2 regions of the Acidovorax sp. GW823-FHT05D11 genome follow, and region 1 is predicted to be linked to the other one. Evidence: riboswitches for the same ligand, from Rfam matches in the RefSeq annotation. Region 1 holds a riboswitch; the other holds the start of a gene.

Region 1 (4,417 bases):
CGTGGATGTTCCACATGGCGTCCCACATTGGGTCCTCGAGTTCGATGCCGCCCGGGCGGCCCAGGATGCCGGCGTTGGAGATGTAGGCATCGACCCGGCCGTAGCGCTCGCGCGTGGTGGCCACCAGCGCCTGGATGTCGGCTTCCTTCGACACATCGCAGCGCACGGCCAGGCCACCGATCTCGTCGGCCACGGCCTGCGCGGGCGCGAGGTGCAGGTCGGCCACGACCACGGCGCGGGCGCCTTCCTGCGCAAAACGCCGCGCGATGCTGCGGCCGATGCCGCTGGCGCCGCCGGTGACGATGATGACCTTGTCCTTGGGGTCCATGCAGTGCTCCGTCTGTGTTTTTTGGTGAGGGCGCCAGTGTCGGGCGGCCCGCGGGGCAAGGCAGCCGCGCAGGTGACAGGGCTTCAGCCCGGCGCGCTGGCGGCCTGCACGATGGCGGCGCAGCACAGTTGCTCCACACCGTCGGCCCACTGCCGCATGGCGGGGGGATCGAGCTGCAGCAGCAGCGCATAGCGCCGCCCACCCCAGGCCGAGAGGTGCAGCGCCTGCAGCAGTGCTTGCCCGGGCGGGCGGGGCAAGTCGGTGCAGGCGGCAATCACCCGGCCCCAGGCGGCGGCCAGCTCTTCGTGCACGCGGCGGTGGTGCCGGGGCTCGGCCATCTGCGCCTCCAGCGCCAGCATGTCGGGGTGGAAGGGCGGCAGCCCGGGCGCATCCACGCCGCACACCAGGCGCACGAGATGGTGGATGCGCTGCGTCCATGGCAGGCCCTCGGGCTGCACGGCCTCGCGGTCGATGGCGGCGAGCAGGGCCTCGACGCAATGGCGCACATAGCCCGACAGCAGCGCTGTCTTGTTGGGGAAATAGTCGTACAGCGTGCCGACGGAAATGCCGGTTTCCAGCGCCACGTTGCGCGTGGTGAGCTTGTCCCAGCCGTCGCGTTGCCAAATCCGAACAAAGGCGTCGTAGATGGCCTGCACCGTGAAGCGCGCCCGGGCCTGGCGGGGGCGCTTGAGCGGCCTGGGGGCCGCGCTGGAGCTGGCGGCAAGGGTCTTGCGCGGCGGGTTCACCGGTTTCCGAACCCACGCGGCGGCAGGGCGCCATACAGTGCCCTGAGTGTTTTTTCACCCTTGAAACGGAGACTTTCCATGACGCTGCTCACCCGCCTGTTGACCGACAGGAATGCATTGAATCACACCCGCACCGAGGAGCTCCCCCTTGCTCCACTGCAGCCCGGCGAGGCCCTGCTGCGCGTGGACCGCGTGGCGGTGACCACGAACAACATCACCTACGCCGCCTTTGGCGACGCGATGAAGTACTGGGACTTTTTCCCCACGGGCGAAGCGGGCTGGGGCCACATGCCCGTGTGGGGTTTTGCCGACGTGGTGGCCTCCGACGTGCAGGGCGTGGCCGTGGGCGAGCGCTTCTACGGCTACTGGCCCATTGCGAGCCATGTGCGCATGGCGCCGGTGCGCGTGACGGCCCGGGGCTTCTACGACGGCGCGGAGCACCGCCAGTCGCTCACCTCGGCCTACAACCAGTACACGCGCACCAGCGCCGACCCGGCATACCGGGCGGGCGATGAAAACTACCAGATGCTGGTGCGGCCGCTGTTCATCACGTCGTTCATGCTGGCGGACTTCCTGCAGGACAACGGATTTTTCGGCGCGCGGCGGCTGCTGTTCTCCAGCGCATCGAGCAAGACGGCCTACGGCACTGCGTTCTGCCTGGAGGGGCCCGGGCAGATCGAGCGCGTGGGGCTCACCGCGCCGCGCAACAGTGCCTTCGTGCAGGGCCTGGGCTGCTACCAGCGCACGGTGGCGTATGGTGAGCTGGAGGCCCTGGATGCCGGTGTGCCCACGCTGTATGTCGATTTCTCGGGCGACGAGGATCTGCGCTCGCAGGTGCACCACCACCTGGGCGATGCCCTGGTGTACGACTGCTATGCGGGGTCGGCGCAGAACACGCACTTCCTGCGCGACACGGCCCTGCCGGGGCCCGCGCCCGTGTTCTATTTCGCGCCGGTGCAGATCAGGAAGCGCAATGCGGACTGGGGCCCCGAGGTGGTCAACCAGAAGTTCAATGCCGCCCAGCGCGCGTTCATCGACCGCGTCGGCAGCGCGCACCAGCCCTGGATGCGGGTGCGCGAACACCAGGGTTTCGCGGCGGCGCAGGCCCTGGTCGAGGACCTGCATGCGGGCCGCATCGATCCGCAGGAAGGCCACGTGGTCGTGCTGGCGCCGTAGCGCGGCCCAAGGCATCGAGGCGGGGCGCTCCCTCGCCTCCCGCACTTGCTTTTATAATCCGCCGATCCGAGGAGCGTTGCAGCGTCCCCAGCACTGGCGGGGCGTGAGGCTCGGAGTCATCTAGCAACGACGCTCATCCACTTCTCGTGTGGTGAGCCTTCCGTCTCATCCCCGCGCTGAATGTGGTCTTTCAAACATGCTTTGGAGCACACCATCATGAACGCACGCGTCAACGCCCCGGTCAACACCGACTGCATCATTGCCGACATCGGCCTGGCCGCCTGGGGCCGTAAAGAGATCCGCATCGCCGAAACGGAGATGCCCGGCCTGATGGCCATCCGCGAGGAATTCGCCGCCAAGCAGGCGCTCAAGGGCGCCCGCATCACCGGCAGCCTGCACATGACGATCCAGACCGCCGTGCTGATCGAGACGCTGCAGGCCCTGGGTGCCGAGGTGCGCTGGGCTTCGTGCAACATCTTCTCCACGCAGGACCACGCCGCCGCCGCGATTGCCGCCAGCGGCACGCCCGTGTTCGCCGTGAAGGGCGAGACCCTGGCCGAATACTGGGACTACACCCACCGCATTTTTGACTTCGGCCCCGCCGGCACCGAAGGCGAAGGCCCCAACCTGATCCTGGACGACGGCGGCGACGCCACGCTGCTGATGCACCTGGGCAAGCGCGCCGAAAAGGACGCATCGCTGATCGCCAACCCCACCAGCGAAGAAGAAACCTGCCTGTTCGCCTCCATCAAGGCCAAGCTGGCCGTGGACCCGACCTGGTACAGCCGCAAGAGCGCGCAGATCATCGGCGTGACCGAAGAGACCACGACCGGCGTGCACCGCTTGAAGGAAATGTCGGCCAAGGGCTCGCTGATGTTCCGCGCGATCAACGTGAACGACTCGGTGACCAAGAGCAAGTTCGACAACCTGTACGGCTGCCGCGAGTCGCTGGTGGACGGCATCAAGCGCGCCACCGACGTGATGATCGCGGGCAAGGTGGCCTGCGTGGCCGGCTACGGCGACGTGGGCAAGGGCTCTGCCCAGGCCCTGCGCGCCCTGAGCGCCCAGGTCTGGGTGACCGAGATCGACCCCATCAACGCCCTGCAGGCCGCGATGGAAGGCTACAAGGTCGTGACGATGGAATACGCCGCCGACAAGGCCGACATCTTCGTGACCACCACCGGCAACAAGGACGTGATCACCCACGACCACATGAAGGCCATGAAGGACCAGGCCATCGTCTGCAACATCGGCCACTTCGACAACGAGATCCAGGTCGCGACGCTCGAGCAGTACGAGTGGGAAGAGATCAAGCCCCAGGTGGACCACGTGATCTTCCCGGACGGCAAGCGCATCATCCTGCTGGCCAAGGGCCGCCTGGTGAACCTGGGCTGCGGCACGGGCCACCCGAGCTTCGTGATGTCGTCGAGCTTCGCCAACCAGACCATCGCCCAGATCGAGCTGTTCACCCACAGCGACTACTACGAGAACGGCAAGGTCTACGTGCTGCCCAAGCACCTCGACGAGAAGGTGGCGCGCCTGCACCTCAAGAAGGTGGGCGCGATGCTCACGGAACTTTCCGACGAGCAGGCCGCCTACATCGGTGTGCCCAAGCAAGGCCCGTACAAGCCCGACACGTACCGCTACTGATCGTGCGGGTGGCTGTTGCTGCTCCTTTTTTGGGAGCGGCCAGCGCTTGTGGATAAGGCGGTAGAAGCCATTTTGGCTATGAAATCCATCGTCGATTGACGAGAGAGTGACGCATGCGCGCAGATGTTTTTTTGGTGGAGTCCGGCCATGCGGCCACGCGTTCGCAGGCACAGCGGCTGATTGCTGCAGGCGTCGAGTGGCGCCTGTCGCCGCTGGCGCCCTGGCAGAAGGTGGCCAAGAACGGCGATGACATCCCGTCCGTGGCCGAGGTGAAGCTGCTGGACGATGCCGAGGCCAAGTACATCTCGCGCGGCGGGCTCAAGCTGGAAGGCGCCTTGCGGGCCACGGGCCTGCCCGTGGCCGGGCTGCGCTGCCTGGATGTGGGGCAGAGCACCGGTGGGTTCACCGATTGCCTGTTGCAGCAGGGCGCGGCGCAGGTCGTCGGCGTGGACGTGGGCCATGGCCAGCTGCACGAGCGGCTGCGCAGCGATCTGCGGGTGGTTTGCGTCGAGGGCGT
Region 2 (4,417 bases), 1.0 Mb from region 1:
CTTCTCGGCGATCATGTCGTCGTTGCTCAGCGCCTCGCCGGCGGCATAGCCCCACAGGTCGGTGCGCACGCGGTGGTGCAGGGCTTCGGCAAAGGCTTCGGCCAGGCGGTCGGCCAGGCTCTTGAACAGGATGGCGGAGTAATCGTCCAGCGCGTCGATGAAGGCCTTTTCCTTCTTCTCGATCCCCAGGCCCGCCGTCACGGCGAACATGCCGGCGTAGTCGGCAATGCCGCTTTCCTTGGGCGCCACGAAGTCGGCCAGGCAGCGGCTGGGGCGGGTCACGCCGTCGATGGTGTGCTTTTCCGCTTGCTGGCGCAGGCCGTACCAGGTCATGGCGACCTCGGTGCGGGTGTCGTCGGTGTAGAACTCGATGTCGTCGTCGTTCACGCTGTTGGCGGGCAGCAGCGCCATCACGCCGCTGGCCGTGAGCCACCGGCCTTCGATGATCTTTTTCAGCATGGCCTGGCCATCGGCAAACACGCGCGTGGCCTCCACGCCCACCACCTCATCGGTGAGGATGGCGGGGTACGGGCCGGCCAGGTCCCAGGTCTGGAAGAACGGGCCCCAGTCGATGTACCTGGCCAGCTCGGCCAGGTCGAAGTTCTTGAACACGCGGCGGCCCAGCGCACGTGGCATGGCGGGCTGGTAGGCGGACCAGTCCACGGGTGTCTTGTTCGCGCGGATCTTGGCCAGGGGCCACAGGGGCGTGGCCTTCTTGTTGGCGTGCTGGATGCGCACCTTGTCGTAGTCGGCATTCAGCTCGTCCACGTAGTTCTGCACGCCGTCGCCCAGCAGGCTCTGCGCCACGCTGACGCTGCGCGAGGCATCGGGAACGTAGACCACGGGGCCTTCGTAGTGCGGCGCGATCTTCACGGCGGTGTGCACGCGGCTGGTGGTGGCGCCGCCGATGAGCAGCGGGATCTTCTTGATGCGGAAGTGCTCGTCCTTCTGCATCTCGCCCGCGACGTACTGCATTTCTTCCAGGCTGGGGGTGATCAGGCCCGACAGGCCCACGATGTCGGCGCCCTCGACCTTGGCGCGCGCCAGGATCTCGTGGCAGGGCACCATCACGCCCATGTTCACCACCTCGAAGTTGTTGCACTGGAGCACGACGGTGACGATGTTCTTGCCGATGTCGTGCACGTCGCCCTTGACGGTGGCGATGACGATCTTGCCCTTGCTGCGCACGTCGCGCCCTGCCAGTTCGTCCTGGCGCTTTTCTTCCTCGATGTACGGAATCAGGTGGGCCACGGCGGACTTCATCACGCGCGCGCTTTTCACCACCTGGGGCAGGAACATCTTGCCGGCGCCGAACAAATCGCCCACCACGTTCATGCCGTCCATGAGCGGGCCCTCAATCACGTGCAGCGGACGGCCGCCCCTGGCCAGGATCTCGCGGTAGGCCTCTTCGGTGTCCTCGGTGATGAAGTCGGTGATGCCGTGCACCAGCGCATGCGACAGGCGCTCGCCCACGGTCTTGGGGTGCTCGGGCGTGCCGCGCCATTCGAGTTTCTTGCTCTCGTCCTTGGCGCCGCTCTTGGCGGTTTCGGCGATCTCGACCAGGCGCTCGCCGGCGTCGGGGCGGCGGTTGAGCACCACGTCTTCCACGCGCTCGCGCAGCACGGGCTCCAGGTCGTCGTACACACCCACCATGCCGGCATTGACGATGCCCATGTCCATGCCCGCCTTGATGGCGTGGTACAGGAACACGGTGTGGATGGCCTCGCGCACGGGGTCGTTGCCCCGGAAGCTGAACGACACGTTCGACACGCCGCCCGAGACCTTGGCGCCCGGCAGGTTCTGCTTGATCCAGCGCACGGCCTCGATGAAATCGACGGCGTAGTTGTTGTGCTCTTCGATGCCGGTGGCCACGGCGAAGATGTTGGGGTCGAAGATGATGTCTTCGGGCGGGAAGCCCACTTCATCGACCAGGATGCGGTAGGCGCGTTCGCAGATTTCGATCTTGCGTTCGTAGGTGTCGGCCTGGCCTTTTTCGTCAAACGCCATGACCACCGCAGCGGCGCCGTAGCGGCGCACCAGGCGCGCCTCGTGCTTGAACTTGTCCACGCCCTCCTTCATGGAGATGGAGTTGACGATGCCCTTGCCCTGCACGCAACGCAGGCCGGCTTCGATCACCTCCCACTTGGAGCTGTCCACCATGATGGGCACGCGCGCGATGTCGGGCTCGGACGCGATGAGCTGCAGAAAGCGCACCATGGCGGCCTTGCTGTCGAGCATGGCCTCGTCCATGTTGATGTCGATGACCTGGGCGCCGTTCTCCACCTGCTGGCGCGCCACGGCCAGGGCCTCTTCGTACTGGCCGTTCAAAATCATGCGCGCGAAGGCCTTGGAGCCGGTGACGTTGGTGCGCTCGCCGATGTTGACGAACAGCGTGCCCTCGCCAATGGAGACAGGCTCCAGGCCGGACAACTTCATGGGGGGGACGGACAAATCTGACATAAGGCTCACCTGCGCGGCACAAGGGGGTTCAGGTGAGCGTCGTTGTCAATGTACTGAGGGATGCGCGGCCCAAGCCTGACGAGCCGCCATGCCCCACCAGGGCACGGCAAGCCGCTGCAACGCTCCTTGGACCAGGGGCCGATTGTAGTTGGCCCGCCCGCGGTCAGCGCATCTGGCGGCGCTGGCCCAGCGCGGCCAGCAGCACCAGGCCGGCGAGCAGCCACAGCGCCCATTCCGACAGGGATGGAATCGCGCTCGGGGCCGCCGCGATGGTGTCGGTGTCGGTGGCGCTGTTGTTGCCGGGGTTGGGGTCGGTCACGCCACCTGGGGCCGCGACGGTCGCGGTGTTGACCAGTGTCCCCGTCGCCGACGCGCCCACCGTGGCGCTGACGGTGTAGGTCACCGATCCGCCCGCGGGCAGGTTGACGGTGTCGTTGATGCTGCCACTGCCCGAGGCCGTGCAGGTGCCGCCGCCCGCGCCCACGCAGGTCCAGGTGCCGGTCAGCACCGCGGGCAGGGTGTCCGCCACCGTTGCCCCAGCGACGCCGGAGGGCCCGGCATTGCTCGCGGTGATGGTGTAGGTCACCGAGCCGCCCGGGGTGGCCGTGGTCACGCCGTCCGTCTTGGTGATGGCCAGATCCGCCTGCGGCGTGACGGTGTCGGTGTCGGTGGCGCTGTTGTTGGCCGGGTTGGGGTCGGTCACCCCGCCCGGCGCCGTCACCGTCGCCGTGTTGACCAGCGTTCCCGTGGCCGCCGCACTCACCGTGGCGCTGACGGTGTAGGTCACCGAGCCGCCCGCGGGCAGGTTGACGGTGTCGCTGATATTGCCGCTGCCCGCCGCCGTGCAGGTGCCTCCGCCCGCGCCGACGCAGGTCCAGGTGCCCGTGAGGGCGGCGGGGAAGGTGTCCACCACGCCCGCGCCTGCGGCGTTCGATGGGCCGGCGTTGCTGGCGGTGATGGTGTAGGTGACCGAGCCGCCCGGAACGGCCGTGGTCACACCATCCGTCTTGGTGATGGCCAGGTCGGCTTGCGACGCGAGGGTGTCGGTGTCGGTGGCGCTGTTGTTGGCGGGGTTGGGATCGGTCACCCCGCCCGGCGCTGTCACCGTCGCCGTGTTGACCAGCGTTCCGGTCGCCGAACCGCTGATCGTGGCGCTCACCGTGTAGGTGACCGATCCCCCCGCGGGCAGGTTGACGATGTCGTTGATGTTGCCGCTGCCCGCCGCCGTGCAGGTGCCTCCGCCCGCGCCGACGCAGGTCCAGGTGCCGGTGAGCGCGGCAGGGAAGGTATCGAGCACCGCGGCCCCCGACGCATTGGACGGCCCCGCGTTGCTGGCGGTGATGGTGTACGTCACCGATCCGCCCGGAACGGCCGTGGTCACGCCATCGGTCTTGGTGATGGACAGATCCGCCTGTGGCGTGAGCGTGTCGGAGTCGGTGGCGCTGTTGTTGGCTGGGTTGGGGTCGTTCACGGCAGACGTCACCGTCGCGGTGTTGGTCAGCGTGCCCGTCGCAGACGCATTGATCACGGCGCTCACCGTGTAAGTCACCGAGCCGCCCGCGGGCAGATTGACGCCATCGTTGATGTTGCCGCTGCCCGCCGCCGTGCAGGTGCCGCCGCCCGCGCCCACGCAGGTCCAGGTGCCGGTGAGCACGGCCGGAAAAGTGTCCGCCACCGTGGCACCGACGGCGGGGTCCGGCCCTGCATTGCTGGCGGTGATGGTGTAGGTCACCGATCCGCCCGGCGTGGCCGTGGTCACTCCATCGGTCTTTGTGATGGAAAGGTCCGCGTCTTGGGCATGCGCTGCGGTCGCGGCCACCATGGCCAACAAGAACGCAGTGAGCCACAGCAATGCACGTTGGCGCATGGTGAAGTCCCGATTTGGAGTGGAAGGGTGGCCAAAGTGTAACGCCACGTTTCCATCTGGAACGTTCATGCGCGTCGGCGCGCGCTGACG

Evidence for each region. A riboswitch is a leader RNA that binds a small molecule or an ion and turns the genes downstream of it on or off. The one in region 1 is predicted to bind S-adenosylhomocysteine.
Region 2: it holds a riboswitch for S-adenosylhomocysteine, as region 1 does, so the genes downstream of both, metH (methionine synthase) here and ahcY (adenosylhomocysteinase) in region 1, are expected to answer to the same signal.

What each region holds. Positions count from the first base shown of each region.
Region 1 covers NZ_CM179502.1:4,799,637-4,804,053, reverse strand. Annotated here, with positions in the region: gene AC3RCE_RS22045 (SDR family oxidoreductase) at 1-328, opposite strand, end outside; gene AC3RCE_RS22040 (TetR/AcrR family transcriptional regulator) at 412-1,074, opposite strand; gene AC3RCE_RS22035 (DUF2855 family protein) at 1,153-2,250, shown strand; S-adenosyl-L-homocysteine riboswitch at 2,313-2,392, shown strand; gene ahcY (adenosylhomocysteinase) at 2,467-3,900, shown strand; gene AC3RCE_RS22025 (TlyA family RNA methyltransferase) at 4,014-4,417, shown strand, end outside.
Region 2 covers NZ_CM179502.1:265,287-269,703, reverse strand. Annotated here, with positions in the region: gene metH (methionine synthase) at 1-2,436, opposite strand, end outside; S-adenosyl-L-homocysteine riboswitch at 2,488-2,594, opposite strand; gene AC3RCE_RS01235 (IPTL-CTERM sorting domain-containing protein) at 2,624-4,327, opposite strand.